DNA from 2 places in the Carnobacterium inhibens subsp. inhibens DSM 13024 genome. Region 2 is predicted to be linked to the other one. Evidence: predicted binding sites of a transcription regulator. Region 2 holds the regulator's gene; the other holds the start of a gene.
What was found. Region 2 encodes CtsR, which represses protease genes until heat stress. Its sites were predicted from a motif close to TTGGTCAAAAAAGGTCAAANA; they were not measured.
Positions count from the first base shown of each region.

Region 1: a site for CtsR is predicted at 3,491-3,511, ahead of BR65_RS01240 (ATP-dependent Clp protease ATP-binding subunit). Genes of this name have one in related genera too.

Region 1 covers NZ_JQIV01000006.1:10,362-15,345, forward strand. The annotation lists gene BR65_RS01235 (TrkH family potassium uptake protein) at 1-1,120, shown strand, start outside; gene BR65_RS01240 (ATP-dependent Clp protease ATP-binding subunit) at 1,193-3,436, opposite strand; gene BR65_RS01245 (hypothetical protein) at 3,639-3,824, shown strand; gene BR65_RS01250 (phosphocarrier protein HPr) at 3,996-4,262, shown strand; gene ptsP (phosphoenolpyruvate--protein phosphotransferase) at 4,262-4,984, shown strand, end outside.
Region 2 covers NZ_JQIV01000006.1:1,913,095-1,918,078, reverse strand. The annotation lists gene BR65_RS10365 (hypothetical protein) at 1-156, opposite strand, end outside; gene BR65_RS10360 (ATP-dependent Clp protease ATP-binding subunit) at 286-2,778, opposite strand; gene BR65_RS10355 (CtsR family transcriptional regulator) at 2,804-3,265, opposite strand; tRNA gene BR65_RS10350 (tRNA-Pro) at 3,645-3,718, opposite strand; tRNA gene BR65_RS10345 (tRNA-Arg) at 3,753-3,826, opposite strand; tRNA gene BR65_RS10340 (tRNA-Leu) at 3,830-3,918, opposite strand; tRNA gene BR65_RS10335 (tRNA-Gly) at 3,969-4,040, opposite strand; tRNA gene BR65_RS10330 (tRNA-Thr) at 4,048-4,120, opposite strand; tRNA gene BR65_RS10325 (tRNA-Leu) at 4,157-4,241, opposite strand; tRNA gene BR65_RS10320 (tRNA-Lys) at 4,281-4,353, opposite strand; tRNA gene BR65_RS10315 (tRNA-Val) at 4,355-4,430, opposite strand; rRNA gene rrf (5S ribosomal RNA) at 4,455-4,570, opposite strand; rRNA gene BR65_RS10305 (23S ribosomal RNA) at 4,662-4,984, opposite strand, start outside.

The DNA.
Region 1 (4,984 bases), 1.9 Mb from region 2:
ATTTATGTTAGGAAGTTTAGGAGTCATGATGATATCTACTTCATTCATGCTTCTTCGAAAGAAAAAAGTTTCTTTAAAGCAACGTCAATTAATCATGACGGATATGAACCAACCTAGACTTAGCGGAACTGTGCGATTGATTCGCAATACGATATTAATTATATTAGGCTTTGAATTTGTTGGGGGTGTAATTTTAAGCAGCTACTTTTTTTTATTTTCAAACTGGTCTTTAAAAGAAGTCTTATTTCAAGGTTTTTTCACAAGCTTCTCAGCAGTTGCAAATGTCGGAGTGGATTTAACTGGACAAGCATTGATCCCTTTTCATGATGATTATTTTGTTCAAATTATTATTATGTTGTTGATTGTTGTTGGAGGTATTGGTTTTCCAGTATTATTGGAAATTAAAGATTTTCTGCAATACAAGAAAGAAAAAAAGGCTTTGCCTTTTCGTTTTTCATTATTCACTAAAATTACCGTTTTCTCATTTTTAATTTTACTAATTGGTGGAGCAATTTGTATATGGCTTTTAGAATTTAAACAATTTTTTAAAGGAATGCCTTTTACCGACAGTGTTTTTTATTCTTTTTTCTATTCTGTAACAACTAGAAACGCTGGACTAATGACTACTTCTTTGAGTAATTTTAGTGAAGGAAGTTTATTATTATTTTCTATATTAATGTTTATTGGAGCAAGTCCAAGTTCTGTAGGTGGAGGAATACGAACGACGACATTAGCCATTGTAGTCGTCTACTTAATTTCTTTTATCCGAGGACATGACCAAGTTGCTTTATTTAAAAGACGGATCGATCGAGATGATGTGCAGAAATCAATCACCGTATTTATTTTATCTATGGTTCTCTGTATTTTTAGTGTGATGGTTTTAAGTGTCAGTGAATCGCATGATTTGATTACACTGATCGTAGAAGTGACATCTGCTTTTGGAACAACTGGATTATCTTTAGGCGTGACACCTACTCTTACCGTAGTAGGAAAATTGATTATCATTGTATTAATGTTTATAGGTAGAATAGGTATGTTATATATGCTGATGTTATTAGTTCCTAAACATAAAGAAGATAAAAATTACCATTATCCAACCGAAAAAATCATCATAGGCTAAAGAGAATACAAAAAGAGCTCTCAATCATGATTTCACTGGTTGAGAGCTCTTTTTGTTTTTAATTGTAAAAGATTAGTCGTTAGGTTCAGATTCTTCTATTACTAAAGAAGAATCCGTTTCTGTTTCTGATGATTTTCCTTCTACCGATAGATTTCCTTCTTCATCCGTTTTAGCTACTAATTCTTTTACAGAAGGGTAATCAAGATAAAAATCAGCAACGCGATCTTCAATCTGTTCTTGAATAACCCTACGCAAAGGACGAGCACCTAATTTTGGATCATATCCTAATTCTGCTAATTTTTCTTTAGCAGATTGAGTTACTTCAATAGTGATTCCTTGATGTTCAAGCATATCATTTACATCTTTTATCAAAAGATCTACAATATACAATAAATTTTCTTTTGTAAGAGAGTTGAATTCAACGATTCCATCAAATCGGTTAATAAATTCTGGTTTGAAATAGTCAGTCAGATGATTTAATACAGATTTTTGAGTACCAGAAGCAGCTGCTCCAAATCCTACGCTTGCTTCCACATTACCAGTACCGGCATTACTAGTCATAATAATGATTGTATCTTTAAAGCTGACTGTACGACCTTGAGCATCTGTTAATCTTCCATCATCAAGAATTTGTAAAAACATATGCAATACATCTGGGTGAGCTTTTTCAATTTCGTCTAATAAGATAAGGCTGTAAGGATTATGACGAACTTTTTCAGTTAATTGGCCTGCTTCGTCATAACCGACGTATCCAGGAGGGGAACCAATCAATTTAGATACACTGTGTTTTTCCATATATTCACTCATATCAAAACGAATATAAGCATCTTTGCTTCCAAATAACTCTAAGGCTAATTGTTTAGCTAACTCTGTTTTACCGACACCAGTAGGACCGACAAATAAGAACGAGCCAATTGGACGGCTTTTATTATTAAATCCAATTCGACTTCTACGGATGGCTTTAGATACTTTATCAATAGCTTCATCTTGTCCAATAACGTGTTGTCTCAAATCGTTTCCTAAATTACGCAATTGTTCTTGTTCTTTTTCTTTTAATTCTCCAACCGGTATGTTGGTTTTTCGCTCAATGATTTCAATCATATCTTGTTCTGTTACGGTAGGTTCATCAGAATCAGGATTTTGTTGATCCCTCATAGTAGAGAATTTTTTAGCTTGATCACGATAAAAAGCAGCTTTTTCATAATCCTCTTGTTGCAAAGCTAATTGTTTTTGATGTGCAGCTTCTGCAATTTTATCTTCAATTTGTTTAGGATCAACAAATTGTATTGTTAAATTCTTTTTCGAACCAGATTCATCTAATAAATCAATCGCTTTGTCAGGTAAGAATCGGTCTTGAATGTAACGATTTGATAGGGTTACAGCACTTTTGATAGCTTCATCAGTATAATGAACATGATGATAATCTTCATATTTCTTTTGAAGACCTTGTAGAATAGTAACTGTTTCTTCTACAGAAGGCTCGCTGACTCGAACCGGTTGCATCCGACGTTCAAGAGCAGCATCTTTTTCAATTGTACGGTATTCTTTTAAAGTTGTTGCTCCAACCATTTGTAATTCACCACGAGCGAGTGCTGGCTTAAGCATATTACCTGCATCCATGCTTCCTTCTGCGCTTCCAGCTCCAACGATTTCGTGAACTTCATCGATAAATAAGATGATTTGTGGATTTTTCTTTAGTTCATCCATTAACTGTTGCATTCGTTCTTCGAACTGCCCGCGAATACCTGTTCCTTGAACTAAAGAAGCTACATCTAATCGAATAACTTCTTTACCTATTAGTTTTTGCGGTACATCTCCGTCTACGATTTTTTGTGCCAAACCTTCTACAACAGCCGTTTTACCAACACCAGGTTCACCTGTTAAGACAGGATTGTTTTTAGTACGGCGATTTAAAATTTCGATTACTCGTTCAATTTCCTTATCGCGTCCGATAACAGGGTCTATAGTACCAGTACGTGCAAGTTCTGTTAAATTCGTTCCGTATTCGCCTAAAAGTCCTGGTTTTTTATTTATAGGTGGTTGTCCACCTGATCCACTTTGAGTTGGTGGAACAGCGCTGTTATTTTGTTGGAAGTTATTATTTTGAGCATTTTGCATAGAACGGAAGAATTGATCTAAATTACCAAAACCAAATGGATCTTGTGGTGTCCGGCTATTTCTGATTTCTCCACGATTTTGAGCATCTTTAATAAGTTGATAACAATTTTGACAGACATCTAATTGACCTTTTTGGCCATTCATATTAGTGTACAAATGGATTGTTGCTTCACGTTGATTACAATTTTGACATAGCATCTCAGCACAACCTTTCATTATAGTAGGTTTAGTAGATAGAATAAGGCGAATGATCAATTGACCATTACTGACCTTTCTGATTATTATTATACACTGACCTTTTTTGACATTCAAGTAATTAACACTACAAATTTTTTGTTTTTTGCACTAAACTAATGAGGCATAAGAAAAATGTAATTGAGAGAAAAGGAAGTCGGATAGAATGACAAAGGAAGAGCTGCGAGAAAATTTAAATCAATTGATCCAAGGTGAAGTAGACACTTTAATGATTGAAAAAAATGATTTTATGACTTTTCGTGAGATTTGGTTCAGCCATGAAGAAAAAGAATCTATTGTAGGAGAAGCATTGCATAATGGAAAAATCATTTACAGGTATAGGTCAAAGTAAAAAAATAGAACATTAAAATTAGGAAAAAATAGTTGTTTAAATAATTGAAAAATGTTATTGTTATAAGTTGTAAGGGCTGTATCACTTGTTTTACTGAAAAGAATGTAATTAACAGTTAAAACTGGATGTAGTCCTCAAAAATAATATTTATATAAAAGGGGATTTTTTATTATGGAAAAACGCGAATTTCACGTAGTAGCTGAAACAGGTATCCATGCACGTCCAGCAACATTATTAGTACAAACAGCAAGTAAATATAGCTCAGATATCAACTTAGAATACAAAGGTAAATCTGTAAACTTAAAATCAATCATGGGCGTTATGTCTTTAGGTGTTGGCCAAGGTGCTGACGTAGTTATCTCTGCTGACGGTTCTGATGAATCTGAAGCTCTTGCAGGAATCGAAGAAACAATGAAGAAAGAAGGCTTAGCTGAATAATGGTTGAAAAATTAAAAGGGATCGCAGCAAGTGATGGCATTGCGGTAGCAAAAGCATACTTACTAACTGAACCCGATTTAACTTTCAACAAAATTTCAGTTGAGAACTCTGATTCAGAAATTGAGCGCTTAAATTCAGCATTAAAAGAAGCAACAAAAGACCTTGAAATCATCCGTTCTAAAGCAGCAGAATCTTTAGGAGAAGAAGAAGCTCAAGTATTTGATGCTCATTTAATGGTTCTATCTGATCCAGAATTAATCGGGAGCATTGAGAGCTCTATCAAAGACAACAAAGTCAATGCAGAGAGCGCTTTAAAAGAAGTAACAGATATGTTTATCGGTATGTTTGAAGCTATGGAAGATAACCCTTACATGCGAGAACGTGCAGCTGACATCAAAGATGTTACTAAAAGAGTGTTGAGTCACTTATTAGGTGTCAAACTTCCTAATCCTTCAATGATCGACGAAGAAGTGATTGTGGTTGCACATGACTTAACACCAAGTGATACTGCTCAATTAAATCGTGAATTTGTAAAAGCTTTTGTTACCGACATTGGTGGACGTACTTCACATTCAGCTATTATGGCTCGTTCGTTAGAAATTCCTGCAATTGTAGGAACGAAAGATATTACTTCTTTAGTTAAAGAAGGAGATCTTATTATCATCGATGGTTTAGAAGGCGATGTAATCGTTCATCCTGAAACATCAGATGTTACAACTTAC
Region 2 (4,984 bases):
GCCTTTTAATTTATCTTTTACGAAATATCTAGCTCTTTTACGATTCATTTTAGACTCAATTTTTTCCATTGCCATATTTGAAGAAGAAACAACAATAGCCCCAACTGTAAAAAGTGTTCCGAATCCTATCAATAATGCTTTTGTCGAATTTTTCATATTTAGTCACTTTCCTTTCCTTATTTCTTTAAATTTATCATAGCAGAAAGAAATATAAAATACGAATAAAAACGTCTACCATCTTATACGATAGCAGACGTTTCTCTAACTTTACTTTAAAAAAACAACTTAACTATTTTCACTTGAAGTTACTGTTTTGTTGTTTCTTTTTATTGAATCTTTTACAGTAATACGAATCGTTCCTTTTGAAGCACCGATTGTTACTTGATCGCCGATTTTAACTCGACCACTTAGCAACTCTTCACTCAATCGATCTTCTACTTCCTTTTGAAGTGCACGACGAATCGGACGTGCTCCATATTCAGGATCATAACCAGCTTTAGCAATCACATCAATTGCTGCTTGAGTAATTTTTACTTCAATGTCCATTTCTTTTAGTCGTTTAACAATAGTTTGAGCCATTAGTTTTACGATTTGAGTCAATTCTTCTTTTTCTAAAGAATGGAAAACAATAGAGTCATCAATACGATTTATAAATTCTGGTTTAAACATTTTTTTCAATTCTTCCATTATTCGTTTTTCCATTGCTTTATGATCTTTTTTATTGTTTGCTGTACCAAATCCTACAGATTTTTCATCTCTTAGAGCTGTTGCACCTAAGTTAGAAGTCATAATCATGACTGTATTTTTGAAGTCCACTTTTCTTCCTTTGGCATCAGTTAAATGACCATCATCAAGAACTTGTAGTAAGATATTAAATACATCTGGATGTGCTTTTTCAACTTCATCAAAAAGAATAACAGAGTATGGTTTTTGACGGATTTTTTCAGTTAATTGTCCACCTTCATCATACCCAACATAACCAGGAGGCGAACCAATCAAACGACTGGTACTATATTTTTCCATGAACTCAGACATGTCTACTCGTACTAATGCTTCTTCACTACCAAACATGGCTGCAGCAAGTGCTTTAGCTAATTCTGTTTTCCCTACACCTGTAGGACCTAAGAACATAAATGAACCAATAGGGCGGTTAGGATCTTTCAGCCCGCTTCTAGACCGTCTAATCGCTCTAGAAACTGATCCGACAGCTTGCTCTTGTCCAATAACTCTTTTATGCAGTATATTTTCTAAATTCATTAAACGATCCGATTCTTTTTGTTCCATTTGTTGCACAGGAATATTGGTCCATAAGGAGACTACTTCTGCAATATCTCTTTCCGTTACTTGTAATGAGCTCGAAGAAGCTTTTCCTTCTTGTTTTTGAAGTAAACTTTCAATCTTCTTACGTTGTTTCATTTCTTTTGTACGAATTTTTGCAGCTCTCTCAAAATCTTGTAATTGAATGGCTTCTTCTTTTTCTTGGATCAAAGCTTCTAGAATAGAAACTGCAGCTGCTACTGGAGAAGGTTTACTTGAAACATCTAGACGCACCTTAGAAGCAGATTCATCTATTAAATCAATTGCCTTATCAGGAAGCTGTCTTGCAGTAATGTAACGTGATGAGAACTTAACAGCAGCATGTACTGCTTCATCTGTAATTTCCACACCATGGTGTTCTTCATAACGAGAACGCAAGCCTAATAATATTTCTTCTGCTTCTTCTTCTGAAGGAGGATCAACATGGATAGGTGCAAAACGTCGTTCTAAAGCGGCATCTTTTTCAATATACTTTTGGTATTCATCTAAAGTGGTCGCACCAATCGTTTGTAATTCGCCACGGGCTAATGCAGGTTTTAAGATATTAGAAGCATCAATAGCACCTTCTGCTCCACCAGCACCAATTAACGTATGCAATTCATCTATAAATAAGATAACTTCTCCATCTTGATAGATCTCATCAATAATCTTTTTCATACGTTCTTCAAATTCACCACGATATTTTGTACCAGCTACTAGCGAACCCATATCCAACATCATTAATCGTTTATTTGCTAATGCAGCAGGAACCTCTCCGTCAACAATTTTTTGTGCTAAACCTTCAGCAATGGCAGTTTTACCTACACCAGGTTCTCCTACTAAAACAGGATTATTTTTTGTTCTACGGCTCAATACTTGAATAATACGTTGAATTTCTTTATAGCGCCCAACTACTGGATCTAACTTACCTTTTCTTGCTGTGTCAGTTAAATCACGAGCTAAAGAATCCAAAGTAGGTGTACCGGCAATTTGTTTTGTAGCTGGTTTTGCTTTTTTACCTTTGCCACTGTTTACATCACTTAATCCAATTTTCTTCAATACAATTTGACGGGCTTTATTTAAATTGATATCTAAGTTGCTTAATATCTTAGAAGATAAGATATCTTCCTCACGTAATAAGCCTAATAATAAGTGCTCAGTGCCAACTAAAGCTGAACCCATACGTCTTGCTTCATCTGTAGCAAAAGTAATCGCTTGTTTTGCTCTTGGAGAATACGGAAGAATAGCGTTTTTAGAAAGGTATTTCATTGTTCCATACCCAGTAAAATGTTCGATTTCTTCACGAATATCCATTTCAGTAACGGAAAATTGTCTTAGTGTTTTTCCAGCAATTCCATCTTGTTCCATTATAAGACCTAAAAGAATATGTTCAGTTCCTACAGAATGGTGACGAAATCCTTTTGCTTCTTCTTGTGCCATGATTAAAACCATTCTTGCTTTTTCAGAAAATAATTCATTCATCAATTTCGCCTCCGTTTTTTATACGTTACTCATATTTTAAATTAGTTAAAAAGGCAACTAATAACTTAGCTCTTAATTCATTTTCATTTGCTTCAGTAGAGTTCAAGAGTGATTTTTCCATTACGGATAACATAATATTGGCTTCACGCTTCGATAGCATTTCAGATTCAAACAACCTTTGTATAATAGAATAAGCATTCTTTTGAGAAATTTTACTTCCAATAATATCAATCATCATATCCAGCATTTCAACTTCATCTAATAATTTCACCTTTATAATACGTATATACCCACCACCGCCTCGTTTACTTTCAACTAAATATCCTTGTTGTACAGTAAAACGAGTATTTATAACATAATTTATTTGAGAAGGAACACAATTAAATCGATCTGCCATTTCGCTACGTCTAATCTCGACTTGTTCATCTTGGCCTAAAACCTTCTTTAAATAAGCTTCAATGATATCCGACATATTTTGATTGTGCATGAGTTACCTTGTTACTAAAACATTTTAATGTGTGATAAGACATCATATCCTTATCTACTTTACATTGCAATGGCGTTTTTTTAGTAACACTCCTTTTCTTTTCGTCCCAACACTAGACTTATTTACTTAGTTTATTTTTTTACTCAATAAAATAAACTAATAACGGAGGATGCTCCAGTAAGCAATCAAGAAGCATTCTTGACTAATCCTGACTTTAATTATACGAGAAATAAGAAGATTTGAAAAGCAACTCTACTCATTTTTTCTTTAAATACCATTTAAACTGTTGTTATTCTACATTAAATCGAAGTATCTACAAAATAATATAATAAAAAAAGATAACCCCACAAAAAAATGGAATTATCTTCTAAGTTGTTTATCGGGAAGACAGGATTCGAACCTGCGACCCCTTGGTCCCAAACCAAGTGCTCTACCAAGCTGAGCTACTTCCCGTACTACTGAGTTTTTATCTTTTTTACAAAAGAAATGCACCCAAGAGGACTTGAACCTCTAACCCCTTGATTCGTAGTCAAGTACTCTATCCAATTGAGCTATGGGTGCAAATGGTGCCGAGGGCCGGAATCGAACCGGCACGGTGATCACTCACCGCAGGATTTTAAGTCCTGTGCGTCTACCTGTTCCGCCACCCCGGCATTAGAACAGCTTGTCATTCTTGCGAATGAGCTCACTAGTTGAACTAGTAAGCGAAAGACGGGATTCGAACCCGCGACCCCCACCTTGGCAAGGTGATGTTCTACCACTGAACTACTTTCGCAACAAAATGCCGGCTAAAGGAGTTGAACCCTCGACCCTCTGATTACAAATCAGATGCTCTACCAACTGAGCTAAGCCGGCTAAAGTGGTACTTAACTAAACATTCAAAAAAAAAAATGGTGCGGGTGAAGGGACTTGAACCCCCACGTCTCTCGACGCTAGATCCTAAATCTAGTGCGTCTGCCAATTCCGCCACACCCGCAAAAGTATGGCATAACTAAACATGTTGAATGATTAGTTATGAGTCATGCAGGATTCGAACCTGCGACCCTCTGATTAAAAGTCAGATGCTCTACCAACTGAGCTAATGACTCATGGTGGAGGTTGACGGGATCGAACCGCCGACCCTCTGCTTGTAAGGCAGATGCTCTCCCAGCTGAGCTAAACCTCCATCTGAGAAAAAACAATTGAATTTGCGTGGCAGCGTCCTACTCTCACAAAGGGAAACCCTTCACTACCATCGGCGCTAAGAAGCTTAACTGCTGTGTTCGGCATGGGAACAGGTGTGACCTTCTTGCCATCGCCACCACACAAATTTCAATCTAGAGAACGTTGTTCTCTCAAAACTGGATAAGTTAAAAATTTGTTTTTCGTTTAGAAACCGTCGTACACCGTTTATTCTTTGGTTAAGTCCTCGACCGATTAGTATTGGTCCGCTCCATCTATCGCTAGACTTCCACTTCCAACCTATCAACCTGATCATCTCTCAGGGGTCTTACTCACTTACGTGATGGGAAATCTCATCTTGAGGGGGGCTTCACGCTTAGATGCTTTCAGCGTTTATCCCGTCCACACATAGCTACCCAGCAATGCCCTTGGCAGAACAACTGGTACACCAGAGGTGTGTCCATCCCGGTCCTCTCGTACTAAGGACAGCTCCTCTCAAATTTCCTACGCCCGCGACGGATAGGGACCGAACTGTCTCACGACGTTCTGAACCCAGCT